Regions from separate parts of the Brevibacillus sp. NSP2.1 genome, predicted to be linked through region 1. Evidence: riboswitches for the same ligand, from Rfam matches in the RefSeq annotation. Region 1 holds a riboswitch; each other region holds the start of a gene.
What was found. Region 1 has a riboswitch for cobalamin ahead of cobO (cob(I)yrinic acid a,c-diamide adenosyltransferase). Riboswitches for the same ligand answer to the same signal wherever they lie in the genome.
Positions count from the first base shown of each region.

Region 2: another riboswitch for cobalamin. It lies ahead of metE (5-methyltetrahydropteroyltriglutamate--homocysteine S-methyltransferase); the one in region 1 lies ahead of cobO (cob(I)yrinic acid a,c-diamide adenosyltransferase).
Region 3: another riboswitch for cobalamin. It lies ahead of M655_RS09750 (ABC transporter substrate-binding protein); the one in region 1 lies ahead of cobO (cob(I)yrinic acid a,c-diamide adenosyltransferase).
Region 4: another riboswitch for cobalamin. It lies ahead of nrdI (class Ib ribonucleoside-diphosphate reductase assembly flavoprotein NrdI); the one in region 1 lies ahead of cobO (cob(I)yrinic acid a,c-diamide adenosyltransferase).

Region 1 is NZ_CP048274.1:4,462,207-4,469,343, forward strand. Features, by position in the region: gene cbiB (adenosylcobinamide-phosphate synthase CbiB) at 1-124, opposite strand, end outside; gene M655_RS21595 (histidine phosphatase family protein) at 121-744, opposite strand; gene cobS (adenosylcobinamide-GDP ribazoletransferase) at 741-1,481, opposite strand; gene cobU (bifunctional adenosylcobinamide kinase/adenosylcobinamide-phosphate guanylyltransferase) at 1,478-2,017, opposite strand; gene cobD (threonine-phosphate decarboxylase CobD) at 2,014-3,120, opposite strand; gene cobO (cob(I)yrinic acid a,c-diamide adenosyltransferase) at 3,120-3,659, opposite strand; cobalamin riboswitch at 3,943-4,162, opposite strand; gene M655_RS21620 (MarR family winged helix-turn-helix transcriptional regulator) at 4,358-4,777, shown strand; gene M655_RS28370 (MFS transporter) at 4,794-5,078, shown strand; partial or broken gene M655_RS28375 (MFS transporter) at 5,093-5,557, shown strand; gene M655_RS21630 (TerD family protein) at 5,575-7,137, opposite strand, start outside.
Region 2 is NZ_CP048274.1:2,604,587-2,611,723, reverse strand. Features, by position in the region: gene M655_RS13210 (MurR/RpiR family transcriptional regulator) at 1-889, opposite strand, end outside; gene M655_RS13205 (SgcJ/EcaC family oxidoreductase) at 1,199-1,663, shown strand; gene M655_RS13200 (acyl-CoA thioesterase) at 1,808-2,302, opposite strand; gene metE (5-methyltetrahydropteroyltriglutamate--homocysteine S-methyltransferase) at 2,327-4,612, opposite strand; cobalamin riboswitch at 4,757-4,956, opposite strand; gene brnQ (branched-chain amino acid transport system II carrier protein) at 5,105-6,457, opposite strand; gene nrdF (class 1b ribonucleoside-diphosphate reductase subunit beta) at 6,942-7,137, opposite strand, start outside.
Region 3 is NZ_CP048274.1:1,947,525-1,954,661, reverse strand. Features, by position in the region: gene M655_RS09770 (YitT family protein) at 1-615, opposite strand, end outside; gene cobU (bifunctional adenosylcobinamide kinase/adenosylcobinamide-phosphate guanylyltransferase) at 893-1,459, opposite strand; gene M655_RS09760 (ABC transporter ATP-binding protein) at 1,473-2,249, opposite strand; gene M655_RS09755 (FecCD family ABC transporter permease) at 2,257-3,294, opposite strand; gene M655_RS09750 (ABC transporter substrate-binding protein) at 3,297-4,274, opposite strand; cobalamin riboswitch at 4,425-4,573, opposite strand; gene M655_RS09745 (MBL fold metallo-hydrolase) at 4,709-5,656, opposite strand; gene M655_RS09740 (YbaK/EbsC family protein) at 5,734-5,865, opposite strand; gene M655_RS09735 (cupin domain-containing protein) at 5,843-6,112, opposite strand; gene M655_RS09730 (MerR family transcriptional regulator) at 6,341-7,099, opposite strand.
Region 4 is NZ_CP048274.1:2,596,886-2,604,022, forward strand. Features, by position in the region: gene M655_RS13140 (DUF952 domain-containing protein) at 1-258, shown strand, start outside; gene M655_RS13145 (hypothetical protein) at 263-484, opposite strand; partial or broken gene tlp (small acid-soluble spore protein Tlp) at 605-826, shown strand; gene mnmA (tRNA 2-thiouridine(34) synthase MnmA) at 966-2,078, shown strand; gene M655_RS13160 (hypothetical protein) at 2,098-2,430, shown strand; gene M655_RS13165 (ACT domain-containing protein) at 2,464-2,976, shown strand; gene M655_RS13170 (alpha/beta hydrolase) at 3,102-3,923, opposite strand; cobalamin riboswitch at 4,098-4,295, shown strand; gene nrdI (class Ib ribonucleoside-diphosphate reductase assembly flavoprotein NrdI) at 4,449-4,808, shown strand; gene nrdE (class 1b ribonucleoside-diphosphate reductase subunit alpha) at 4,795-6,879, shown strand; gene nrdF (class 1b ribonucleoside-diphosphate reductase subunit beta) at 6,944-7,137, shown strand, end outside.

The sequences.
Region 1 (7,137 bases):
GAATGACCCGTTCCAGCCGCGTAATCCACCAGCCGATCATGACCACCGGATGCGGCAGGCTGCGCGGGTCGCCGACCACCCGGTCAATCACGTATGCCGCGCACAATATCCATACTTCTGTCATGTTGTCCCTCTCTTTAAGCCTTCCAGCCGTAGTCTTCGCCAGCGTCGCCCGTCCCATTGCGCCAGCAGGGCCTCTCCGTGCCCTACGCCATCTACGTGCCAATATCGCTTAGGGTCGTTTTCCAGCCAAACCGCCTGAAACCAGCGAATCACTCCCCCGTGCGCGACGCAAACCGTAGTCTCGTCCGCAGCCGCTTGCCGCTGCTCCAAAAGCTTGCGCAGCCAGCCGTCCACCCGGTGCCCCAGTTCCTGCAAGCTCTCGCCATTCGGCGGACTGCAGCGATACGGGTCGTCGTACCAGCGGACAGCCCGCTCGGCATCCGAGCGCATCAGCTCCTCGTAGGTCAAAAGCTCCCAGTCGCCAAACGACAGCTCGCGCAAAGCCGGGACGGAAATGATCGGCAGCCCCCACTCGTCTGCCAGCGGCCGGGCCGTTTGCGTGCAGCGGAGCAAATCGCTTGCGTACAGCGCGACAGGCCGTTTTAGTTGCTGCGACAATTGCCGCGCCAGCTCGCGCGCCTGCTGCTCCCCCTTTTCGTTCAAAGGAATGTCGCTATGCCCGAGATATTTGCGCTCCCGATTGCTGTCTGTCTCCCCGTGCCGTATCCAGATCAACTTCATGTCCACCAGCTCCCGACCAGTACGAGCAGCATGACCGCCTCGCCGCTCTCGATAGCTGCTCCGTAGCAGTCTCCGTTCAGGCCGCCGAGCTTGCGGGCGACCGAGCGGGAAAACAACAGCACGAACAAAAGCGAGACGACCATTGCCGCGACGACCTGCAAACCTCCGGCGAACCAGCCAGCCGCGGCGAGAACGATGTATCCGGCGGCGATGGCGACAGGCGACAGCCCTGCACTGATGCCTTTGCCGATCCCTTTTTCCTGCGATAAATACGGCCACAGCCGAATCGACAGCAGCACATGTGTCCGCGCTATGGCAGGAACGAATACGAGGCGCACACCCCAGCCAGGATGCGCAAGCTCCGCGACGGCCCCTGCCTTGAGTAAAAGTAGCAAGATCGCGGCTAAAACCCCCATCGCGCCCACGCGGCTATCTTTCATGATCGCGAGCACTTGCTCTTTTGGCCGGCTGCTTCCCAGTCCGTCCGCCAAATCCATCCAGCCGTCCAGATGCAGTCCGCCTGTGATGTACACCCAGACAGCGAGCGTCAGCACGGCGGACAGCCACGGGCTAAAGAGCACAAGCCCCGTCTGGTGGACTCCCCATAGCAAAATACCTATGACCAGCCCGACTGCCGGATACCAGTTGACGCTTTTTTTCCACGCCTCGTCGGACGGGCGCAGCCACGGAACCGGAATCCGGGTGAAAAACGCAATCGCGTGCCAAAATGCATTCATCCTTTGATCCTCCACGGGATTCCGGCCATGACCGCGTAGACCGTCTCTGCCTGACGCGCAGCCCGCTGGTTGACGTCGCCCAGCGCGTCTGCGAACCAGCGGCCGAGCCGATTCATGGCGACACCGCCCAGCCCGACCTCGCTCGTGACCGCAATCACTTTTTGCGGGGAGCGCTGGACAAGCCCAAGCCACGCCTCTGCCTCCGCAAGCAGCGCCTCTGTGTGCGCCTCGCTTCGCCACTCTGCTTCCTCGACGCTCATCAGCCGATTGCTCACCCACGTCGACAGGCAATCGATCAGCACGACGTCGTAAGGTGTGCTAGCAGGCTCGTAGTCGCACAGCCGCTCGCCGACCTCCACGCTGCCCCACTGCTTCGGCCGCCGCTCCTTGTGCCGCTCGATCCGCTGCCGCATTTCCTCGTCCCACGCCTGACCCGTCGCCACGTACAGGACGCGCTCTCCGGCCTGTTGCGCCAGTTCTTCCGCAAAGCGGCTTTTTCCCGAGCGCACGCCGCCTGTCACCAGCACAAGACTCATCGCTCCCCGCTCCCTTCGCTGTGTACCTCGCGCAAGGCCGCGATCAAGCGCGCATTGTCTTCTGGCCCGCGAACGGCGATGCGCACGTCATGCGCCGTCAATCCGGGATACATGGCGCAACTGCGAATCAGCACGCCTTTTTTGCCGAGCCGCTCTTGCAGTTGTGCGGCTGGCAAGCCCTCCGGCGAGCGAAGCAGCAAAAAGTTCGCCTCCCCCGGCCAGACCTTCCAGCCCAGCTCCCCGCGAATAAACGCGACCAGGCCAGCGCGCTCCCTGGCGACCAGGCTGCGTGTCCGCCGCTCGTACTCATGCTCTTGCAAGCACAGCTCCCCCGCCAAAAGCGCAAGCGCATTCACGCTCCAGCTCACCTGCTTCGCGCGCATTTTCGCAATCGCGTCAGGCTGGGCGATCGCGTATCCGAGACGCAAGCCGGGGATCGCGTACATTTTCGTCATCGACCGCAGCAAAATGACGCGGGGAAAGCGCTCCAGCCGACTTGCCAGCGTAAACTGGCGGCTTTCTTCCACAAAATCGAGAAACGCCTCGTCCACGACCAGCCACGTATCGGTCTGGGCCGTCCAGTCCGCCATCTGCAACAGCTCCTGTGGCTCATACAAGATGCCAGTCGGATTGTTCGGCGAGCCGACAAACACCAGATCAGCCTGTTCGAACAGACGGTACAGCTCGGCGCTGTCGGCCTTGTAGCCGTTCTCTTCTTTTCCGTAGCAGCCGATGACGGTTGCGCCAAACTGCTCGGAAAGCTCTGCATATTCCGAAAAGCAAGGATAAATCACGCCGACTGTTTGCGGCTGCAGCCCGAGAATCGCGAGCGCCATCGCTTCTGCCGCTCCGTTCGCAGGCAAAAGCCATTCCTTTGGCAACTGCAACCGCTGCGCCAACGCCCGGCGAAACTGGCGATGCCCAGGGTCCGGGTAACGCAGCACGGCAGACAGCGAGGCCAAAAGCATCTCGCGCACGCTGTCCGGCATGCCCAGCGGGTTAATATTGGCACTGAAATCAAGGAATTGGCCCGGCTCCATCCCAAAGCGGTCCGCTGCCGTCAGCAAATCTCCGCCGTGGCCGTACGCTTCCAATACGTTCATCAAAACTCTACCCCCAGCACCGCTGGTATTCCTTCATCGTAGTAATGCTTGATCGGCTTCATCTCTGTCACGAGATCGGCCATGTCGATGATTTCCTGCTTGGCGCTCCGCCCCGTCACGACCAGATGCACATGGCTCGGCCTGTTTTGAATCGCTTCCAAAACGTCCGCGAGCGGCAGCACGTCCACAATCGGAAAACGGTCGATCGCCAGCGCATTGTTCAGCTCGTCGAGAATGACGACGTCGTACTCGCCCGAAGCGAGCTTTTCCCGGGCGAACGCCCACGCTTCCTGCAGCGCCGCGCGATGCTCCTCCGGCGTCTTCGTCCAGGTGAAGCCTACGCCTTTTTGCACGATTTCGATGCCCAGCTTGTCGAAGATGATTTTCTCTCCGTACGTGCGCTCCGGCGACTTGATGAACTGGATCATGATGACCTTTTTGCCTCGTCCAGTCGCGCGCACAGCCAGCCCCACCGCGGCTGTTGTCTTTCCTTTGCCGTCTCCGGTGTAGACCAAAAACAGGCCCCGCTTGTTGCTCAAGTACGCTCACCCCCAAAATAAACTGTAGGCCCCGTTGCCCATCCCTAATAATTTTCGGAGGCACAGCGCTCCAAAAATGCAGTTTAGGCTCCGTTGCCTATTTCAAATGTTTTCCATAGCCTCGTTATTTACCTGACTGAAAAAGTGAAGAGTTTGCCGATTTGCTTCCTGTTTCGCTTTCCGCGTACAAAAAAACGCCTTGTTTCCCCAAACCTCCAAGGAAAACAAAGCGCGGATAGCCGACTGCAACAATCCTCACCTCATCCTTTGACCCGAAGGAAATCAGTGGACATCAAAACAGGCAGGTCTCCTGGCTCAAGGATCTTCGCTCTTCTTCCTCCTTCCCGCACGCTGGCGTGCAGTGGATGGCGCCGTTGCCAAGAAGAAGAGCTCCTCTTTTACAGTGGCGGGACCGCGTTGGCTTTTCACCAAACTTCCCTTTTAACCTCGCATTCGCAAACTATCGCTTGCGAAAAACAAGGACCTGTTTTTCTACCATATTCAAATGTCGTTCTTTTCTATGACAAGCACTTGCTTTAATAATAGCAAATGCTACCGGGGATTCAAGCAAAAGCTGCGGATAGGAACATACTGGGCATTGATCTTTGTTTTGTGAACTAATTATTTGTACACAAATCTTTTGTGTGCGTGTTATCTTATTCTTACATCGATTTCCAATAAAATATTTGGAGGTACATATGGATCGGATTGAGGATTGCTATGGGTTTCTTCTCGGGAAGGCGTATCAAAAAATCTGGCAAATGGAAAAGGCCAAATTATCGCCGTACGGGATTACTCCCGTGCAGTTTGTTCTATTACATGCGCTATGGGAAAAAGATGGCCAAAAAGGTGTGGAATTGGGTAGTCGGCTTCGCTTGGATGGAGCAACCATCACGGGGGTGCTCGATCGACTGCAAAATATGGGGCTCATCGAGCGTCGTTCCGATCCCAATGATCGCCGGACGAACTTGATTTTTCTGACTCCGCGAGGCAAGGAATTGGAACAACCTCTGAATCAGATCAGTGACGAAGTGAATCAAGAAGCGATGTCCATATTCAGTGAAGAAGAAGCGAAATTATTCAAAAACATGCTGACCAGATTGGGATTAAACTCATAAGGAGTGCGTTGAGACTGTGAAGAGCAAAGTGCATTACGCGTGGATCATTTTATTTGTCACCTTTTTCGCATTGTTGGCTGTGCAAGGAGCAAGACTTTCTTTCGGAGCATTTATTGAACCTTGGGAGAATGGCTTTGCCGCGGATCGAGGTACCATTTCTCTCATCTCCACATTGAGTTTTGTCATTTATGGCATATCCCAACCAATAGCAGGCAGGTTGATTGACCGCTTTGGTGCCAGGTCCATTCTCTTAGGCAGCACACTTCTGGTTGGTCTGAGCATTTTTTCACGCAATGGGTAACTTCCCTCTGGCAATTGTTTATTCTCTATGGTGTCTTCGCTTCCATTGGTGTTGGAGGTGCCTCCAATGTAGCCGCAACCATTATGGTCACAAATTGGTTCAATAAAAGGCGTGGACTCGCATTCGGAGTAATAGAGGCTGGCTTTAGCGTAGGCCAAATGGTAGTTGTGCCAGCCTCACTGTTTTTCATACAGTGGTTTGACTGGAAAATGGCTGTTGCGGTATTGGGTCTCTTTTTACTGATCGTGGTATTTCCCGTCATGATGTTTCTTCTGAAGAATCATCCTGCCGAAAAGGGTTTGCAACCGATAGGAGGTTCGCCACAGATCGCAGATGAAAGACAACAAATACATCCTTCCAGCCGGCAACCGGTCAGGCGGATATTTCCAACCAAGGCTTTCTGGTTTCTGATTTTGCCGTTTTTCATCTGCGGATTCACCACTACCGGCTTAATGGACACGCACCTCATTCCCTTTGCCTAACGAAACCAGCGAACTTACAAAAAGTCCGCCATGATGATTTCCAGGTCAAACGGAGTGATTCCCTCGTCCATGGAGAAAACCGTGTCCGCCTCATCCGCCCGGTCAGTCAGCGTGCCTCTCGCTTGCGCATGAAGCGTGAACAGCTCATAGAGAGTGGGCTTCACCAGCGAGGTGAGCGCCCTTCCCATCCACTCCACGCCGCCTCCGTTCGCCTCTACGTTATTGACAAACCGGGGGTGGGAGCGCAGCGCGATGTCCGTCCAGATCACTTTTCGCTCCGCCAGATCGAGAATGACCGGGATGCAGATCGTAGAGCGTGAAGCGAGGTCGATCTTGTCCTGCACCGTCTGCGGTTCAAAAATTTCCCCCGACTGTGGAGCCTTGCGTATCATCCAGCCCGCATAACATTCGGGCAAATCGCAATAGGGCTGACTGGTAAACGAGTTCAGCGACATGACCACGTAACGGCCGCCGTAATGAAGGACAGATTCGATATCCACATCGATGAACTCGCAGGCCCCCATCGGCGCCCTCACAATGTCGCCGCTATGGTAGGCGCGGTATTTCTCCGAGCGCAAATTCGTGTAGGAAATGTGCTCCATGTACTTCCAGTCCGCGTCGTACAGCACCGCAGACAAATCGACGTCGACGCGCCCGGTGGGGACGTTGTTGACAATGCCTTCCTTCCACCAGGTGAAAAAGCGGATCGTACTGCCCTCCGGGATCGGAAGTCTGGAGCCGCGCACGATCGTCCGCAGCGCTTTGCTCGCCGACCGTTGCGAAAAAGGCACGAGCTGCTCCTGCAAGCGCGGATCGAGGTAGACTTTTCCCAGGGAAGACAGGGCAGAAAACCGCTCCAGCAGGGCTTCCCGGCATCTGCGGGCTGCACTCGCGCGGACGTCTTCCGGCAACTGCGGCAGCGCGTTTGCAATCGTCTGTACTTTTGCCACCTCTCCTTTCGGGAAAAAGGTGCGCCACTCTCCGTACGCTTCTCTTTTCTCGAAGTGGTTCAGCGCTTGCAGCAGCACAGGGGTAGACACCAAAGGCGCGACCTGTGCAAACGAACGGAGCACCTCGTCACGATCCGCTGCCAGCCTGAGCAGGTGGTCGAGGCGCCGGGCAAATTCCCCCGGCCGCTGCACGAGCAGGCTCGTCGCCTCGTGCACATCCCCGCACGCCAGCGCCAGCTCGACCTTGCTGTTGAACGTTTCCAGCCGACGGTTGTTGCGCAAAATATCGAACGCTTCCGCCGTCTGCGGATAGCGGTCCTTGTATTCGAACGGATGCAAGATTTCCCCGAGGCGAATCCAGCGGCCTTTGTAGCGCAGCATGTCTTCCGCGAGGTTCGGGCTGGCTTCCAGCAAGCGCAGCAGCAGGCGGCGCTCGGCGCGGCTGAACTTGCGGAATTTCGCAGGGGCGGCCAGGCTGACATCGCCGTCAGACAGCGCAACCGCCAGCCGCAAGACGTCGGTCGCCGTTTTGCAATAGGTCGCAAAAAAGCCGGGCGGCAGCTTGTCGGCACGCAGCAAGATGCTGGCTACGACCGCCGCGTTTTCCTTGTGCGGAATCTCTGGCGG
Region 2 (7,137 bases), 1.9 Mb from region 1:
AAAAGTCTTCTTCCTCTTCTCCGACGAAGGAGTAGAGCTTCGAGCTGATCTCATCGTAGTGCTGCAGCCGTTGTTGCACACGCGCAGCATCGTGGACCATCACCCCTTTGACGAGGACATTCAGCACCGAAAACAGCGTAGGCATGCCGCTGGTCGCAACAGGCTGCGGCGTCGTGATTTTCAGCAGCAGATCGGCAGCCTGGCTGATCGGCGACAGCTCGCCCTCGGTAATCGCGAGCACTTTTGCCCCCAATGCCTTGGCGGAATGCACCATGGCGACCGTCTCGCTCGGATGGCGCGGAAAAGAAAGCGCAATGACGAGCCACTCCTGCTCGCGTTCGGTCAAAAAGTAGTCGGCGTTGTCGACCGCGCCCGTGTACAGGTGGGTGTTGCCCTTGATCGCGTTCAAGGCGGAAAACAGCCACTTGGCCGGGATGTGGCACCAGCGAAACCCTACGACGACGATCCGGTGCGCCGCCATAATGCTTTGCACAGCCTGATGCAGCAAGCCGTAGTCGATCTGCTGCAAGCTTTGCTGGAGGTAGGCGATGTCGGTTTCGATGACCTGGTGCGCGTAATTGTCTCGGGTGAGCGCAGCTTCGGTGTCGCGGTATTTCTGGATCGGCCCCTTTCTCTGGTCGCCGATCAACAGCGACTTTTTGATCTCCTCCTGCAACTCTGTGTAGCCGGAATAGCCCAGCGCGTAGCAAAAACGAATGACGGTCGCCTCACTCGTATTCGTCAGCTCCGCGATTTTTTTGGCCGTATGGATAGCTAGCAGGCTCGGCTTTTCGAGGGCGATTTTGGAAATGATCTTTTGGCTGGCGGTCAAATGGCCGTATTGCTTGCGAATGCGTTCTTTTACGTGCTGGTGCTGATCCTGATCCATACCGAAAAGACTCCTTTGCGTTTCGTTTGGTGTAAGTTTTTAGAATAGTATATCTTTTGTATTAATTCACTTCAATACACCTTGGAAAATGTAGTTCATCCTTCAGTTTGCTGCCTGTCATCGCTGTACGCCCGGACTCCAGCCGGATGGGCACACAGTCGCGGCGAAGCGCACGCAGCCACAGACCATGCACACTCGCGGCGCGATCCGGAAAAGTGGCGTTCGGTCCGTGCTGTCAAACCTTTGACATCGTTTCGGGTTCGTATGATACACTATGGTTCAAACAGCCACCCAAGGAGGTACGCCAGGATGGGCACAGCCACACACGAAGATGCGATTCGCACCCTCTACCGGCAAGTCATTCGCGGCTGGAACGAACACAGTGCATCCGGCATGTCCGCTCCGTTCGCGGCAGACGGCGAGCTTATCGGCTTTGACGGCAGCCATCTGATCGGACGAGCCGCCATTTTTACGCACCTGCACGACGTTTTTTCCCACCATCTGACTCCCCCCTTTGTGTACAAAATCAAGTCCGCATGCCTGCTCAGCGAGGAAGTGGGGATGGTTCGCGCCATGGTCGGCATGATCCCTCCCGGAAAAGACGAGCTTGATCCAGCGCTCCATGCGCACCAGACGCTCGTAGCGAAAAAGCAGGGCGAGCAGTGGGAAGCCGTACTGTTTCAAAATACGCCTGCACAGTTTCACGGACGGCCCGAGCTGGTCGAGCAGTTTACAGAGGAGCTGCGGCCGTTGGTGCGGCAACAGTTGTTTTGACGTTGCGGCTTTCCCCGTGCCGCATTGTGTGTTTGCCCTTGATCCCTTAGTGCCTGCGTGCCGCTCACAGCAAAAGCCCTCAACCTGTCGGTGAGGGCTTTTGGCATTGCTTTTGTTGCTGTATGCTGTTTCTTGCAACGGTGACTACAACTCCGCCTTCCGCTGCTTCCTCAGCGCGTAGCGATGCTTCGCCTTTTCGTGCTGGAGGCGCTCCTCCTCGGTTTCCGGGATGACGGCGGGCACCAGCGTCGGCTTGCCTTGCTCGTCGAGGGCGATCATCGTCAAGTACGCTCTCGCGGTCATGCGTTTTTCGCCTGTCAACAGATTTTCCGACTCCACCTTCACGAACACTTCCATCGACGTGTTGTGCGTCCAGGTGACGTACGCTTCCAGGTTGATCGCTTCCCCTGTCTTGATCGGCGCGAGGAAATCGAACGAATCGCTGGACGCGGTGACTACCGGCTTGCGGCAATGGCGCATCGCCGCGATGCAGGCGATCTTGTCGACGTACGCCATTACTTTGCCGCCGAAGATCGTATTGTGATGGTTCGTATCCGGCGGGAAGACGAGGTCTGTCAAAAAAGTTCTCGACTGCCCGACAGGCCGTGCTTCTGTTGCGATCTGGGCTTCTGTTGCCATCTGTGCTGCTCCTCTCGCTCATGCTTATGCTTTTTGTGCCAGGCGGTTTCGTACTGCGTGTGTCGCCGCTACCATGTTTTTCAGAGACGCGATTGTTTCCTCTCTGCCCCGCGTCTTCAGCCCGCAATCCGGGTTGATCCAGAATTGCCCTGGCGGCAGGACTTGCACGCCGCGGGACACCATTTCCTCGATCTCGGCCACAGCCGGAACGCGCGGGCTGTGGATGTCGTAGACACCGAGGCCGATCCCTTTGTCGTACGTGCACGTCTCGAACACCGAGACGAGCTCGCCGTGGCTGCGGGAAGTTTCGATCGAGATCACATCGGCATCCAGCTCGCTGATGGCGTCGATGAAATCGTGGAATTCGCAATAGCACATGTGCGTATGAATTTGCGTGCCAGGCTCGACTGTCGAGGTAGCGACCCGGAACGACTTGACCGCCCAGTCCAGATAAGCGGCTCTGTCTGCCTGCTTGAGCGGCAAGCCTTCCCGCAATGCCGGCTCATCCACCTGAATCATGCGAATGCCCGCCGCTTCCAGCGCCTCCACCTCTTTGCGCAGCGCCAGCGCGATCTGCTCGCACACTTCCTGACGGGAGACGTCGTCGCGCACGAACGACCAGTTCAAAATCGTGGCAGGACCTGTCAGCATCCCTTTCACTGGTTTATCCGTCAACGACTTGGCATATACGCTCTCCTTGACCGTCATCGGGGAGACGAACTGCACGTCGCCGTAAATGACCGGCGGTTTGACGCAACGGGAGCCGTACGACTGCACCCAGCCGTTTTTCGTGAAAACGAAGCCGTCGAGCTTCTCGCCGAAATATTCCACCATGTCTGTCCGCTCGAACTCGCCGTGCACCAGCACATCCAGGCCGATCTGTTCCTGAATGGCGATCCACTCGCGGATTTGCTCCTGAATGAACGCATCGTACTGTTCGACGGTCCAGTTTCCTTTTTTGAACTGCTGTCTGGCCTGGCGAACTTCTGTCGTCTGCGGGAAGCTGCCGATCGTCGTCGTTGGCAGCAGCGGAAGCTTCCACGTCGCCTGCTGAATCTCGCGACGCTCGTGGAACGGCACTGCCCGCTTCGCCGCTGTCGACGCCAGCGCTTTTCTCGCCTCCTGCACTTCCTGGCGGTTCCGTGCCGGAGATTGGGCCAAGCGCTGCAAGTCTTTCTCGTTCTGGGCGATTTCCTTCGAGATAACATACTTTCCATATTGGAAACCTTGGACTAATAAGCGCACTTCAGCCAATTTCTCATCGGCAAACGCCAATGCGACGCGCACTTCTTCCGGCAAATCGGTTTCGTCTTCGACGGTAACCGGAACGTGCAGCAGGCTGCTCGACGGCTGAACCCATACCCGCTCTGGGGCTACTACGGTGCACAACGTTTTGACCAACTCCCACTTTTCCTCCAGGGCCGAGCGCCAAATGTTGCGTCCGTCGATGACCCCGGCGCCGAGCACTTTGTCTTGCGGGAAACCGTGCGTCGTCAGGTTCGCCAGGTTCGCTGTTTTCCCGTGAACAAAATCAAGACCCAAGCCGTGGACAGGCAGTTCAATCAGCTCCTCGTACCAGTGCACCGCTTCAAAGTACGTCTGCACCATCAGCTTCAGGTGCGGCAGCGCCTGGCTGAACTGCTCGTACACGCGACGAATGAGCGCTTTGTCTTGCCCGGTAAGATCGAGGACAAACGCAGGCTCGTCGATCTGCACCCACTCGACGCCGTGCAGTTCCAGCTCGCGAAGGACGTCCACGTACAGCGGCACGATCTGATCGACGACGCGTTCAAATTCGTCTTTGGCATACCCTTTGGACAGCTTGACAAACGTGTACGGCCCGACGATGACAGGCTTGCCGGCGATCCCTAGCTGATCTCTCGCCTCCAGGTACGCTTGCAGCGGCCTGTTTTCCGTCAAGACAGGCGCGCGCTCGCCGAACTCGGGGACGATATAGTGGTAGTTCGTGTTGAACCACTTGGTCATTTCGCTGGCGACCGCGTCTTTGCTGCCGCGCGCCATCGCAAAATACGTAGCCAGCGGCACCGGACCGCCCGCATACGCGAACCGCTTCGGAATCAGGCCGAACATAACCGCCATGTCGAGCATGTGGTCGTAGAACGTAAAGTCGTTGACCGGAATCCAGTCGATCCCCTTTTTTTGTTGTTTGACCAGGTGCTGCTTGCGAATTTGCTCCATTTGCGCAAGGAATGTCGTCTCGTCGAGTTTCCCCGCCCAAAAAGCTTCCAGTGCCTTTTTCCACTCGCGATCTTTGCCGATCCGCGGATATCCCAAGTTGCTGCTTTTCATTTGCTTCCTCTCCATCCTTTGCGATCATTTTTTCGATTTCGCCCAATAAAAAAGGCATCTCCAACGATCAGAAAGAACGTTAGAAATGCCAAATAAACACTGAGATCACAGCATCCTAACACCTCCCTATCTCCCGTAGGTTAAGCAGTGTTGTCGAAACAGGCAGGTCTCCTGACTTGAGGATCATGATCTGCACAACGCCTTCCCAGTCAGCTCGACCAGTGGCCAAAAGTTGTGCAAACTCCCCTCATACAGTGGCGGGACCGTGTCGGATTCTCACCGACTTCCCTTTTCATCCTTGCGCCGATATTCATCGCCAAGGAACCTGTTTCCACTCATATGAAATTGTCGGTATGAGTGCATGTGCCCCAAAAATGGGCGGGACACACCTTTCTTCATACAGTAACACGTAAACCAGTTTTTGTCATGCTAAACTATTTCCACTTTGCAAACTGATGTCAACGTTCAGGCTGCTTCCTCATAATGCCTGTCCTATTGCTTGGTCAGGCGAAGCTCACGCGCGCGCAGCGATGGTTTGCGCATCAAATAAACGAGGTAGCCGCCAACGCCCCCGATCAATGCAGGCAGCAGCCAGCCCAGGCCGATCGTGTACATCGGCAAGTAGCGGGAAAAGACGTCGTTGATCGCCGCAAGCTCGACCCCGGCAGCATTCAGCCCGTCAAACAGGCTGACGAGAAACGTACCGAACAAGCTGCCTTGATACACCTCTGGCCGACCGCCAAACCCTTGATGCAAAAACGTCAAAAAGATCAGCGAGATGGCGATTGGGTACATCGTCGTCAAAATCGGAACAGACACCTTGATGAGCGCAGTCAACCCGATATTGGCGACGAGCGTGCTGAACACAGCCAAAATGACGGCAAACTTTTTATATGAAATGCGCGGAAACATCGCGTGGAAATACGACGAGCACGCCGTAATCAATCCGACGCTGGTCGTCAGGCACGCCGCAGTAATCATCAGGCCGAGCAGCAGGCCGCCGTAAGAACCGAAGTAATAATTCGACACTTTGGCCAAAATTTGCGCCCCGTTTTCCAAATGGCCGAGCTTTTCCACGCTGGAAGCGCCCATGTAGGCAAGCACCGAGTAGAAAAACGCCAGGAGCGCACCCGCAATCAGCGTTGCTTTGGCGCACGTCAGCAAAATTTGCTTTTTCGACGTAACCCCTTTTTCCTTGATCGCATTGACGATGATGATGCCGAATACAAACGCCCCGAGCGCGTCCAGCGTCAAATAGCCGTCCTGGAATCCTTTGAAAAACGCCTTGGACTGGTAATCGCCCACTGGCGCTTGCAGCTCGCCGATCGGATACACAATCGCCGTCAGGACGATGATGCCGATAAACGTCAGCTTCATCGGTGTCAAGACTTTTCCGACTACATTGATAATTTTTCCAGGATTGAGCGACAACAGGCAAGCGAGCGTGAAGAACAAGACGGTAAACACAATCAACGGAAAAGGCCCGGCCTGCTCGGACAAGAACGGCTTGATCCCGATCTCAAACGAAACATTCCCGGAGCGCGGAATCGCAAAAAACGGCCCGATCGCCAAATAGAGCAAAATCGTGAAAACAAGACCGAACAGCGGGTGCACACGGCTTGCGAGCGAACGCAAATCGTCTTTACCTGAATACACCAACGCTGTAATTGCCAAAAGTGGCAAGCCAACCCCTGTCACGAGAAAACCGGCGTTGGCTTCCCAGACGTTCGTTCCCGCCATCTGTCCCAGCATCGGTGGAAAAATCAGGTTGCCTGCTCCGAAAAACAGCGCAAACAGCATAAATCCGATGATGACGATAAACGAATATGAAACTTTTTGAAGCATGACAAAAACCTCCTGTGAGTAAGAACGAAGGGCCTTGTAAGGAACCCTCAGATTAGTGAAAAAATTCACGAAGTCTAGCGGCTCGTCCAGCCTCCAGCCAAACTGGATAACACTGGATTCATTGTCAGATAAATCAGTCCTCCAGACGCATGACTCGATGATTCTGCGACTCTCGTCACTGCCGCATTGCTGTTCCAGCCTAAGCCCAACTCGGCTCGACCGGGTGGCAATCAAAAGAGCCGACACATCATTTATTTATAACATAAATATGAATGAAAAGGTATTTTAAAATGAAGAATTCTTTTATTCCTTTCTATAAAAGATTCTTGATTGAGAAAATCTCACAGGAAGGAATGTGGGCAACTCATCCGCTACTTCGCGCGCGCCTGTGCATGCGCGCCGCTCGCCCCTTTTCGCGTAACGGGCACGACAAAAAGGCTGCCGTCTGTAGACAGCAACCCTTTTAAACGATCGTTTAACTTTTTTACTCAAAGCGAAAATCGTCATCCGTCAGCGGCTCGACGTTGAGCGTGCGGACGTAGCCATTGCCTTTTTTCGAGAAGAAATCATGCTGCTTCGTGTGCGTGCGAATCCCGTTCAGGACGATCGGGTTGACTTCCTCCTCGGGGAAAAACGGCTCCAGCCCCAGATTCATCAACGCTTTGTTCGCGTTGTATCGC
Region 3 (7,137 bases), 2.5 Mb from region 1:
CTCCACAGCGATTCCTGCACCGCCGGCATTCACCGTCCAGGTAATCACTTGGCTGGAGATGACGACGGCCAAAATGGTGTAGAGCATCTCTTTCATCGGTACATACCAGAACGACAGGCCCAACACCATGGCGTCCAGCAACAGAAAAATCGTACCGATCGACAATCCTGTGTACTTGCTGAGCAACAGGGACAAAATATCGTCGCCGCCTGTCGCAGCTCCGTAGCGCAGAACCAGCCCGGTGCCGAGTCCGGTCAATACCCCGGACAACACAGAAGCGAGCGGCATCACTCTGCTCATATCCATCACAATCGGGGAAAACTGTTCGAACAGTTCATAAAACCCGGTAAACGCCAGTGAGGCAAAGATCGTGTCCCAGATGAACTGACGCCCTCGCACTAACCAGGCAACCAGAAACAGCGGGATGTCCAAGAGTAAAATCATCATCGCTGGCGACAGGTCAAAGGCGTATTTGGCCAGTAACCCCAGGCCGACGAAGCCGCCCTCAGACAAGTGGTTCTGAAAGTTGATGTGATAATACGCAAAAGCAAGCAAACATGCTCCAAACAAAATCATACCGTAACGTCGAGTAAATTGCAGCGCTCTCCTCATCATCGATTCCTCGCATTTTTGTCGGTTTTGGCACAGACGACCAACCGACTACGGAGGAACATCGCAAGTATAAGTCGCTACTCATACAAAGGGCCTCGCTTTCGTAGTAGGCTAGTCGTCCAAGTGACGGTCGACTACTACGAAGCTAGATGTAGGAGAGGTCATACCGTTTCCAGATCGTCCTATGGGGACGCATGGTATCCTGATCCTTTCCATTGCTTTTCTTATAGTATAGCACAAAAAAGGGAAAAAGACGACGCGAAACCGTCTTTTCCCCTGCCTAAAAGCGAAACGCCCTGCTTTTGAGTTCCAGCGGAATGCCTGCTGTGAGCAGAAACACCTGGTCGGCCACCGTCGCCAGCCGCTGATTCATCAAGCCTGCCAGATCGCGGAACATGCGCCCTAACGGATACTCCGGCACCAGTCCGGCCCCGACTTCATTTGTGACAAACAAAATCGTCCCGGGAAAGTCCTCTACAGCCGCAATCAGCTCGTCTGCCTGCGCAAGCGTGCGCGCGAACGCCTCGTCCTGCTCGTGGCAAATCAGCCAGTTGGACAGCCAGACGATCAGGCAATCGACCACGACGACCGCCTTTTTTTGCGCCAGCTCGTCCCGTTGCCCAAGCGAGCGGATCACGTCTGCGAGGGCGTAAGGCTCCTCGATCGTCTCCCAGCAAAACGCGCTCGTTCGCCTGCGCTCGCGATGCCTGGCTATGCGCTCCTGCAGCTCCTCGTCAAAAGCTTGCGCGGTGGCGATATAGACGCCCGATTGCCCCAGATGGGCCGCGTATTTTTCCGCGAAGGTGCTCTTGCCGCTGCGAGCGCCGCCTGTCACGAGTACGATCATCTGTATTCCCCCATTACGACCCGGATTGCAGCATGATTTGCGGCAAACGGTGGACAGGATGCTCCATGACGATCGGCCGCGTCCCGTACACCGCCTCGATCCGGTCGCTTTGCAGCATGTCTGTTGGCGTGCCTACGCCGATCTGCTCGCCTTTGTGCAGCATCAGGATGCGATCGCAATAGAGCGAAGCGAGATTCAGGTCGTGGAGCACCGCGACCACGGTCACCTGCGTCGTCTTTTGCCACTTGCGCACAATGTCCATCAGTTGAATCTGGTAGCCGATATCGAGATAAGTCGTCGGTTCGTCCAGAAGCAGCACCTGCGGCTTTTGCACGAGCGCCTTGCCCAAGGCGACGCGCTGCTTTTCCCCTCCGCTCAGTTGATCCAGCGTGCGATCGGCAAGCGGTGTCAGGCCCAAAAGCTGCATGATCTCGTCGATGAGCGGCCCGACGTCTGTCTGTTCCTCGCCCAGCCAGTTTTGGTACGGGTAGCGCCCCATTTCCAGCACCTCGCGAACGCGAAAGCCGACCGGAGGCAGCCCCTCCTGTTCGAGTACGGCGAGAACCCGCGCCAGCTCCTTGCGCGTATAGCGGCCAACCGGTTTGCCCGCGAGCGTGATTTCTCCCGCATCAGCGGCAATCACACCGGAGAGCATTTTCAAAAGCGTTGATTTTCCGCTCCCATTCGGGCCGATGATGCCAAAAAACTCGCCCTGCTGGACTGTAAACCCGATCTCGCGCAGGACGGACACATCCTGGTAAGACTTTTGCAGCCCGCGCACTTCGATCATGACGCGACTACCTCCTTCCGATCCGTTTGTTTTGCTTCAGCAAATAGGCGAAAAACGGCGCTCCCAAAAACGCAGTCACGACCCCGAGCGGGATTTCTGTCGGCACGAGCAGCATTCGCGCCAGCGTATCCGCCCACAGCACGTACACACCGCCGCAGATGGTCGCCATCGGCAGCAAAATGCGGTAGTCAGGCCCGACCATCATCCGCACCAGATGCGGCACGACCAGCCCGACAAACCCGATGACGCCCGCAATCGAAACCGCCGCTGCAGTCAGGAGCGTAGAGACGAGCAAAATGATGAGCTTCGTCTTGTCGACGTTGACTCCGAGATGCGCCGCCTGCCGCTCCCCGAGCGCAAACAGGTTCAACGAGCGGGCATAGCCAAGCAGCACGAGCACGCCGATCAGCAAATACGGGACCAGGACGTACGTGAAGGCCCAGCCGCGAAACGACAGGCTTCCCATCAGCCAGAAAACGATCTCGTTCACCGTCTGATCCGACAGCGACACCATGAAGGACACGAGCGAGCCGAGAAACGCCTGAATGACGACGCCGGACAAAATCAGCGTCTCCGTCTGCAGCTTGCCTTGCGTCTTGGCGAGGGCAAGCACAATCCACAAGCTGACAAGCCCCGTCAAAAAGGCGACGACAGGCGTGCTCCACTCTCCAAGAACAGCGAACTGCAAGCCGAACAGGATCAGAAAAGCCGCCCCGACGGCCGAACCGGACGCTACGCCCATCGTGAACGGGTCCGCAAGCGGGTTGCGCAGCACGCCTTGAAAGCCCGCGCCCGCAAGCGACAGGCAAGCTCCGATCAAAATGGCCAGTACGACGCGCGGAAAACGCACCTTCATCACGATCTGCTCGGACGACTCCGGCCATGTCGCCGGAATCCACTCCGACATGCCGGGAAGCTGGTGCAAGAGGATGAGCCATACTTGCGAAAGAGGGAGCGACGCCGCCCCCATCGAAATGCTGACCACCACGGATACGAGCAGCACAAGGCTGCTCGCTCCTCCCCATATAAGCCATTGCTTTTTCATTTTTATTTCACCAGGTCAGGATAAATCGCTTTAGCTACCTCGATCAAACCTTGTGTAATGCGCGGGCCTGGGCGCGCCAGCAGGTTTTGGTCCATTCCGAACACTTGCTTCTCGCGGATCGCCTTCATCGTATCCCAGCCGTTGCGGTTTGCGATGATCTCTTCCAGCTTCGTGCCCGTCTTGTCATCCGTAATGCCTTTGGCGTACAAAATGACGTCGGGATCGCTTTTCAAAATCTTTTCCTCGCTGATCGGGTTCCAGCCCTCTGTGTCGGCCGCAATGTTCGTCCCGCCTGCCAGCGTCACCAGCTCGTCGAGGAACTCCCCTTTGCCCACGGTCCAGCCTGGCGCAAACTCCAGGTACACTTTTTTCTTGTCTTCCGGCTTCACCGCTTTGACGGCTTCCTGTACGCGGGCGATATCCTGCTTCATCGCGGCGACGACTTTTTCCGCCTGCTCCTGTCGGTTGGTGATAACCCCCATCGTCAAAATGTTGTTCAGGATGTCATCCACTTTTTTCGGATGCGTGACGTACACTGGCATGCCGAGCGATTTCAGCTTGTCGGCAACCGGCTTTTCCATCGAAATTCCGCCGATGACCAGATCGGGCGACTGGGCGAGAATCGCTTCTTCGCTCGGCTTGACGACTCCGCCCACTTTTGGCTTCGTGCTCGCTTCTGCCGGATAGTCGTCGAAGTCGGAGACACCGACAATCCGCTCGTTCAAGCCGAGCGCGAACAAGATTTCCGTCTCTGCCGGGGAAGTCGAGACGATTCGTTGCGGCTCTTTTGCCACGGTCACTTCTTTTCCGGTCGCGTCTGTGACGGTAAGCGGGTAGACGGTCTGCTTGGCAGCCGCGTCCTGTGGTGCTGTCTGCGGTGCTTCTGCCTGCGGAGCAGGTGCCGTCTGGGTGTTGCCGCCGCAGCCGACGAGACTTGCAGCAAGCACCAGCGGGATGAGCAGTTTCCATGCGCGTTTCATATGTATGACTTCCTTTCTGTGCGACTGGTTGATTCTTAGCAAACAAAAACCCTTCGCATCCAACCGGAACCAAAGGGGCGACATGTCAGGCTCATCCATGCTCACGCAAAAAAACGTCCTGAACGGGCCGAACCTTTCCGCGAAGGCGCAGGCACATCAGGCAAACAGGCAGGTCTCCTGGCTTGGCAGCTATTGCGACAGCCGCTTTACAGTGGCGGGACCGCGCCGGACTTGCACCGGCTTCCCTTTTCACCTCGTCCTTTGGCAAGGACCAAGGCACCTGTTTGCGCGTATTCAATTGCAATGGCCTACAACTGCTAAGACTCATCCATCATGATAGCATTCCTTTGCCAAAAAAAGAATGCTTTTTCGCTGCTGCCACGGCTACGTAAGCCCATGCTGCCCGTCTCGTACCCGCTGTCTGGCGTCTCCCGCTATTTCCTGCGCTTTTGCAAATAGTCGACAATTCCCATCGCACATACTTGCAAATCGAGCCGCAGCACGTCCAGCACCTCATGCCCGTCGCCGATCCCGAACGATTGCAGATGCGCCAGTACACGCCCGAACAGCCGCTCCGCCAGTTCGCCATCGCCGAGTCCGGCGGCTACGACCGCCTCCCCTTCCGCGACAAAGACAGGAAGCCACTCGCGCACCTGCCGATAGACGTCGGCAACATCGTCAGTCATGCCGAAATGCCCGAAATAGATTCGCGCAAGCCCGCGCTGTTCAAAGCGTTCCACGGAGCGCAGCATCGCCTGCGGGTCAAACTGGTTCGGCGAGGTGGACGGCAGGACGAAGTGAATCCCGTCCCGTTGAAGCTGCGGATAGAAGACACCCGCTGTATCTCCCGTGAACATGCCGCGGCTGACCGGGTCGTAAATGCTGAAATGATGGTTGGCATGTCCCGGCGTGTCCCAAAATTCCAGGACACAGTTGGCGCCAATTTGCAGCGTCTCCTGGTCGGCGCGCACGATGATCCGCTCTTCGGGAACGGCGACAATCGGATCGAACAGGCGGTCAAAATCGTCGTGATACACCGCTCTGGCGCCCGCGATCAACCGACTCGGGTCCACCAGATGGCGCGCTCCTTTTGGATGCACCACGATTTTTGCCTGCGGGCACTCGCGCAAAAAAAGTCCCGCTCCCCCCGCGTGATCGAGGTGAATGTGCGTCACGATGATGTACTTCACTTGCTCCGGGGAAAATCCGAGCCTGCGCAGCCCTTCCCGTATGTACGGGACAGAAGGACTCGGCCCTGTCTCGACCAGGGTCAGCTCGTCCTCGGCGATGACGTACGTTCCCGTCCGCTGCGCCCAGCCCATATCAAACCCGTCGATCAGATGGATGCGATGCCCCAGGAAAATCGGTTCTGTAGCTTTCATGTATACCCTCCTCGTTGTTTTAGGAATATTTCCACTTTATCATCTATTCTACAACGAGGCGATAGACCCCTTTGCCGCTAGCGGCACGAAGCGATACAGGCGACCTGTCCGTTCGTCATTTGCACCAGTTGCTCGGGAGTCAGTCGAAACACCGCTTTCGGATGCCCTGCCGCCGCCCAAATGACTTCATAGCGGCTGTTCGCCGTCATTGCTGTACGCGTGGGGGACGTTGCCCGTGAAGCGAATCGCGTCCCCTTCGCCGAGGCGAAACGTCTCTTCCTTGATTTTCAAGGCAAACCGTCCGGCGCTGACGCTTATATACTCGTAAACACCGTCATTGTGCGGCATGGAGAGATAGCTCGCGCCCGGGTCCAGCTCGAACAGATTATATAACGCAACAAACAGAAAAGAAAAGCGGTTGGGCGGCTCCCTGCTGCTCGCCCGCTGTCTGTTCACGGTAACACGCGTTCAGCGCGAAAAAACTCGACCTCGATGGACGGATGGCTCACTCCCTTGGGCCAAAAGTTTTCATCAGCGAAAAAATTCCGGTTCCAGCCAAGGGGCGTGAGCCAGGCCAGCTTGGGCATGAAACAGGCATGAAAAAACACCGCCCCAACCGGATCGAAGCTTTCCGATCTGATTCAGGGCGGTGCGCGGTTTGTTTTTCTCGACGCTATCGGCTGTCTACGCTTGCGTATAAATCACGACCGCATCGCGGAGAAACGCCGCCAGTCCCGGCTGGGTTTTATCGTAGTAGGCGGTGAAGCGCGGGTCGTCCACATACATTTGCGCCACCCCGGCGTGCGCTTCCTTGCTGTAACTGTCCCAGTAAAACGTCAGCCACTGGCGATGCAGGTCAGCCGCTTTCTGCGCAAGCTCGCTGCCCGGATCTCCCGTGGCAAACGCCTCTTCCAGCGTCTTGTGCAACTCTGCGTTCAACTGCTCAAGCCGGTTGTACTCTTCCTCGGTCATTTCCTTGAGTTTCCGGTTGGAACGGTCCACCTGCTCGTCGCCGTATTTGGCGCGAATTTCTTGCCCGTACTGCTTCTCGTTGTCATCAATCAGTTGCTGCTTGAAGCCTTCGAATTTTTGTTTGTCCGTCATCGTTTTCGTCCCCTCTCTTTGCGCTAAGGTTAGATCGACATTGGCGATCAGCCGATCGAGCTGCGCCCGTTTGTCCAGCAGCTTCGCGCGGTGCTCCCGCAGTGCCTGGACGGCGTCGAAGGTCGGCGAGCTGACAATTTCCTTGATCTCCTCCAAGCTCACACCCAACTCGCGGTAGAACAAGATTTGCTGCAAGCGATCCACTTCTGCCTGCCCGTAAATACGATACCCGGATGAATTGATTCTCGCCGGCTTGAGAAGGCCAATCTCATCGTAGTATCGGAGCGTCCGGGTACTGACGCCCGCCAGGAGACCCAGCTTTTGCACCGTATATTCCATCTTCCATCCCTCCTGACAAATTCATCGTACACATTTAC
Region 4 (7,137 bases), 1.9 Mb from region 1:
GAAGGGTTCATTCACGCCACAAAAGGCGAGGAGCTGCTCGGCAAGGTAGCAGACCGGGTGTACGGCGCGTTCGATGAGGAGTTGTACGTGCTCATCGTGGACGAGACAAAATCGCCTTCGCCCGTGAAGTACGAGCAGGCCAAGGACGGGCTTTTGTATCCGCACATTTACGGCCCGCTCCATCGCGAGGCGATAGTAGACGTGAGGCGCATGCTGAAAACAGACGGGCACTGGCACATCGGTCCGTCCATCCGCTAATGCCCTATCCGTTCCAGTTGAACTGCGCGAGCAAATCCAGCACCTCGCGACGCTTGGCTGGCGGCAACTTGTCGAGCCTGCGCAGCAAGAGGGCGATTCGTTTGCGCTGCTCGCTTTCGCCGGAAGACTCGGCGCGCTTGCTCACCCATTGGCGTTTGAGCCGGACAGGGTCTGTCTCCGCTATGATCCGCAGCAGCTTTCGTTCCAGAAAATCCAGAGAAGCCATGTGAAAAACCTTCTTTTTCGCAAAGTCCGTTCTCTCTATCCTATCATACATAATTGTTCCGCGAACGAAGCACAATGGTACAGGTAGTGAATCATACTGGCAAAGTGAGGAGTGTTTTTCATGGCAAAACCGGACGATCGTTCTGACAACGCAGCCAAGCTGCAAGAAATGCTGCAAAACACGGAAGAGAGCATTCGCGAGTCGGAAGATTACCTGGCGGCACACGCGGGCGAGATTTCCGAAGAGGAATGAGCGAACATCGAGGCGAAAAACCAGCGCCGTGCAGAGAGCATCGAAGGGTTCCGCTCCGAGATTAAAGACGAAGTTTCCCAAAGTGAATAACGTGCTCATCAACGCCTGTCGCTGTCCATTGCGGCAGGCGTTTTTCACATTAGGCCGACAAAAGTGCAACAAAACATGAATTGTTGGACGAAACATGGTAATCTGTAGATGGACAAATTAAATCAAGAGGAGAAAGACTATGAAACGACCAGAAGATACACGCGTCGTTGTCGGCATGTCCGGCGGGGTCGACTCCTCCGTGACGGCTTACCTGCTCAAGCAACAGGGATATGACGTCATCGGCATCTTCATGAAAAACTGGGATGATACCGATGAATTCGGCCACTGCACGGCGGAAGAAGACTTCCAGGATGTCCGGCGCGTCTGTGAACAAATTGGCATTCCATACTACACCGTGAATTTTGAAAAAGAATACATGGACAAGGTGTTCCAGTATTTTTTGGATGAATATAAACGCGGGCGCACACCGAATCCTGATGTGATGTGCAACCGTGAAATCAAGTTCGGCGAGCTGCTCGCCAAGGTCATGGACCTGGGAGCCGATTACATCGCCACCGGCCATTACGCGCAGGTGAAGTTCATCGACGGAGAGTACAAGCTGATCCGCGGCGCGGACAACAACAAAGACCAGACGTACTTCCTCAATGTGCTCGGCCAGGAGCAGTTGTCAAAAACGATGTTCCCGATCGGGCATTTGCCGAAGCCCGAGGTGCGCAAAATTGCCGAAGAAGCCGGGCTTTACACCGCGAAAAAGAAGGACAGCACAGGGATTTGCTTCATTGGCGAACGCAACTTCCGCGAGTTTTTGCAAAACTACTTGCCAGCCAAGCCCGGCAATATCGAAACGGTAGACGGAGACGTGATCGGGCAGCATGACGGCCTGATGTACTACACGCTCGGCCAGCGCCAAGGCCTGGGGATTGGCGGCGGGCACGGCAAGACCGGCCAGCCGTGGTTTGTGGTGGACAAAGACCTGGAGCGCAACGTCCTGATCGTCGGCGAAGGCTCCAACCATCCCCGCCTGTATTCGAGTAGCTTGCTGGCGACAGACGTAAGCTGGGTGAGCGCGAACAAGCCGACCGAATCGTTTGCGTGCACCGCGAAATTCCGCTATCGCCAGCCGGACCAGCAAGTGACGGTGCACATCCGCGAGGGCAACACCGTAGAAGTCGTTTTCGCCGAGCCGCAAAAAGCGGTTACTCCTGGCCAAGCCGTCGTCTTTTACGATGGGGAAGTGTGCCTGGGCGGAGGTACGATTGACAAGGTGCGTTTGATCGACAAAGAGAATTGAATAACGGGGGAAGCGCTTGGTGGATGCTACGAAAAAGTCAAAAGTGATTATTGTTTCGTTTTTGGCGGGAGCGCTTTTGCTGGGAATACTCGCTTACGTGGGGATGTCGGCCACGAGCAACGAGCACATGACCGTGATCGAGAGCGTCATCAAGGAAAAGGGTGGCGTGATTGAAGCGGGTGGTGTGACAGTGGTTCCTCCCGAGGAGAGTCCCTTCCCGAAAAGCGGAAAGGGCAACACCATCTATCGCATCGTGTACACGAAAGATGGGCAAAGCCTGACAGCCTGGTATCGCTCCGATAACCATTCCTCGATTATCAAGGAACCGGAAGAGTGGATTCTTCCGCATTAAGGATTAACCTGACTGGGAGAGTGAGGGGATTACATGACCCAATATGCTGGACTTCGTGAATTGGCCCAATTGATTCGCAGACTGGAGCCGCAGCTCACAGGGGCGTCCCTGAGCATTTTGGCCCATGAAAATAAAGAAGAGATCGCTTCGCTTCTGGTGGATGGACTTGGCAGCGGCGTTTCGGTTCAAAACAGCTCCGGCGAGTACGCCAACCATCTGGCGAATTTGCGCGTGGGAGCGAACAAATACACGTTTGCCCAGGACTGGCGCGAAGTGTACATCAGCGAGATCAACTACTGCGCCTGTCGGATCCCTCCGGGCGCTCACGGTCTGTTGGTGCACCATACCGACTATCCGGGCGTCATTTACGACGTGTCCCGCAAGCTGGCTGACCACGAGATCAATATTTCCAAGATGAATGTGTCGCGTGAGCAAAAGGGGAAAAACGCCCTGTTGATTTGCGTCACCGACGAAGAGATTACGCCAACTGTCGTAGCTGCCATCGAGGAGCTGCCGCAGATCAACAAGGTGTTGTCTCTGCAATAGGCGAAAAGAGCAGTAGTGCATGCATGGCCGCTCATCGTTTTCGTATGGGCGGTTTTTTGCGTGTGCCGACTGCCTTGTTTGCTTGCTTGTGTGCATGGAGCGAGGCAAAGAAAAAACTGCCCTGACTAGCGGGCAGTTGGCTTGGAAGCAAAGCGAATGGCGTGACTGATGAGGACGTGCAGGACAGACGTGTGGTTTTCGTCCGGAAATTGGCGGAACGACGCTTCGATCTGCCCGTTGCCCATGGCGGACAACCGTTCAGCCATCGCCTGCGCCTTGACGTTGACGTGGAAGCGGCCGTCGTTTTCCAGCTCCCCGATGGCGAGCAGCGCTCTGACCCGCAAGTCGTCTGTGAGCAGGGACGGCAGGCGGCGCTCCTCTTCCAGCAGGACGCTTTCGTTCCAGTGGATCGACGGGCTGCCGGCGATGTAGCATTGGTACGCGTGTGGCCGGGTCAGCAAGGCATGCAGCACGAGCAAGCCGCCGAGCGAATGTCCGAAAATCGTTTGCCGCGTGCGGTCGACGGGCAAGTCCTTTTCGATCGCGGGCTTCACCGTGTCTTCGATGAAGCTGAGGAAGCCTTCTGCCCCGCCCATTTCCGGCCATTCGCCGCCGCGCGGATGAGCGGGCAGCTCGGATGCGGGAACGACATGGGTGAAGTCGTAGTAGCGCGATGGGTGGAACGGCGCTTCTGTCGGGTAGCCGATGCCGACGACGATGGCCGGATCGACGCCCGTTCTTTCCGGAACCCGGCATTGCAGGCGAATCGCTTCGGTCATGGTGCCAAACACCGAGTTGGCATCCAGCAAGTAAATGACCGGGAAGCCGGACGGCGGCAAAGCCACGTCGGGGATGCTGACGAAGATGTGGAACGTGCGGTCGTTGTATGTCATTTTTCTCGTTTGCGAACGCGGAATGGCTACTGCTTCATAAACCGTGCTTTCCATCAGGGGTCACTCTCCAATCGGCCGGTGGCGTTACCTTTTTTGTGCATGAAACCTATTATATGGACGCAAACCAGAGATTGGCAATAGAGAAATGAGAGAGATTATCAGTCGCCAAAATAGAGCATGCCGAGCTTGACTCCTACGATATATTGAGGTAAAGTAAGTTTTACCAACTACATATTGATGCGGACAGGTGTTTGCCACGCTATATTTGGTAGACTTAATAGGGAAGTCGGTGAAATTCCGACGCGGTCCCGCCACTGTGATGAGAGAGTTCCATTTGGTTTTTGCGCCACTGATTCAGCCAATCGGGAAGGCACGAATGGAGCGATGACCCCGAGCCAGGAGACCTGCCTGACCGTCAGCACTGTGTAACCTACGGGAGATAGGGAAGTGTTCGAGCGCTCCATTCGTTTTTCGGCGGATGGATACGATGGGGATCATCATGCGCATTCGACATTTTGGCGTCGGATGCGCTTTTACTTTGGCTAAAAAAGTATAGAACAGCAGTAAAGGATGAGGGACATGTTAATCGCTTTTGATTCGAAAACAGGAAACGTGAGACGATTCGTCAGCAAGCTCGATCTGCCGCACGTGGAGATTGATCCGGAGATGGTGATCGACGAGCCGTTCATTCTGGTCACGTACACGACAGGCTTTGGCCAGGTGCCGGAGAAGGTGGACCGTTTTCTGAAGCGGAATCATGTCTATTTGCGCGGCGTGTCAGCCAGCGGCAACCGCAACTGGGGAGCCAGCTTTGCCAAAAGCGCAGACACGATCGCCAGCCAATATGGCGTTCCGGTCATTTCCAAATTCGAACTGTCCGGTACCGGCCGTGACGTGGAACAATTTACGAGTGGGGTGGCAGCAATTGCGACACATTGAATTGAACAACCAACTGATGCAGCGAGGAAGCGACGGATTTTACCAACTGGAAAAGGACAGAGAGGCAGTCGCGGTCTTCATGGAAGAAGTACAGGCGAAGACGATGACCTTCAACAGCGTGAAAGAGCGCATGGACTATTTGATCGAAAATGACTTTTATGAAAATGTGTATGAAAGCTACACGGTTGAACAGGTCGATGAAGTGTTCCGCCTGGCGCATGACGCTGGTTTTCAATTCGCTTCGTACATGGCTATCTCCAAGTTTTACAAAGACTACGCCCTGAAAACAGACGACAAATCGATGTATCTGGAGCAGTACCCGGATCGGGTGGCGATTGTGGCGCTCTCGCTCGGGCGCGGAGACTTCGAACTGGCGAAGCGGCTGACCGTGTCGATGATGGACCAGCGACTCCAGCCGGCGACGCCGACGTTCCTCAATGCGGGGAAAAGCCGCCGCGGCGAAATGGTCTCCTGCTTCCTGCTGGAAATGGACGACTCCTTGAACTCGATCAACTACGTTCTCGGCACTTGCATGCAGCTTTCGAAAATCGGCGGCGGCGTGGCCGTCAACCTGTCCAAGCTGCGCGGGCGCGGAGAGCCGATCAAAGGCGTCGAGGGCGCAGCCAAGGGCGTCATGCCTGTACTCAAGCTGCTGGAGGACGCGTTTTCCTACGCCGATCAGATGGGGCAGCGCAAAGGCTCCGGGGCAGCCTACTACAACATCTTCGGCTGGGATATCAACGAGTTTCTCGATTGCAAAAAGATCAATGCCGATGAAAAGTCGCGGATCAAGACGCTGTCGATCGGCCTGATCGTGCCGAATGTGTTTTACAAGCTGGCAGAGGAAAACAAGCCGTTGACAGTGTTCGCTCCTTACTCCGTCTACAAGGAGTACGGCGCCCATCTGGATGATCTGGATCTCGACGAGATGTACGACGAGCTGGTGGCAAACGAGCGCGTCAAGAAAAAGGTAGTCATGAGCGCCCGCGAAATGCTCACCAAGATCGCGATGATCCAGATGGAGTCGGGCTACCCGTACATCATGAACAAGACGAACGCGAACAAAAATCACGCGCTGAAGGACATCGGCTCCGTGAAAATGTCCAACCTGTGCACGGAAATTTTCCAGCTCCAGGAGACGTCCACGATTACCAACTACGGCGAGCCGGACATCATTCGCCGCGACATTAGCTGCAATCTCGCTTCCTTGAACATCGTCAACGTGATGGAGCACAAAAAAGTGCGCGAATCCGTGCGCGAGGGCATCGAGGCGATCACCGCCGTGAGCGATGTGACCCGCGTGGAAAATGCGCCAGGCGTGCAGAAGGCCAACCGCGAGCTGCATTCCGTCGGGCTGGGTGCGATGAACCTGAACGGCTACCTGGCGAAAAACAAGATCGCCTACGAGAGCGAGGAAGCAAAAGACTTCGCCCGCACGTTCTTCATGATGATGAACTTCTACTCGCTGGAAATGAGTATGGAGATCGCCATGGCCAAAGGGGAAACCTTCATGGGCTTCGAGCAGTCGGAGTACGCCAAAGGCACGTATTTTGACAAATACCTCGCAAACGACTACCGTCCGCGCACGGAAAAAGGCAAGCAACTGTTCGCAGGCATGCACATTCCGACGCCGGAGGATTGGGCCGCGCTCAAGCAAAAGGTGCAGAAGAACGGACTGTATCACGCGTACCGTCTGGCGATTGCGCCGACGCAGAGCATTTCCTACATTCAGAATGCGACGTCGAGCGTGATGCCGGTTGTCGAGCACATCGAAACGAGAACGTACGCGAACTCGACGACCTACTACCCGATGCCGTATTTGTCGCAGGAAAACTATTTTTACTACAAATCTGCCTATGTGATCGACCAGTTCAAAGTGATCGATCTGGTCGCCGAAATCCAGGAGCATGTGGACCAAGGCATTTCCACCGTGCTGCACGTCAACAGCAACATCTCGACCAGAGAGCTGGCGCGCTACTATATTTACGCCGCGAAAAAAGGCTTGAAGTCGCTCTACTACACGCGCACCAAGCATTTGACGGTAGAAGAGTGCATTAGCTGTGCCGTTTAAGCCGTTTACTGTGAGGAACCATCCGGCATGGAACAAAGTTTTTTCAGAGAAGAGGAACGCCCTAATGAAAGCTGTCAATTGGAACAGGCCAGACGACGATTTTACGATGACGTTTTGGAACCAGAACATCATGCAGTTCTGGACCGATGACGAGATTCCGCTCTCGGATGACAAAATGTCCTGGATGGAGCTCAGCGCTTCGGAACGGGACACGTACAAAAAAGTGCTCGGCGGACTGACGTTGCTCGACACCGTGCA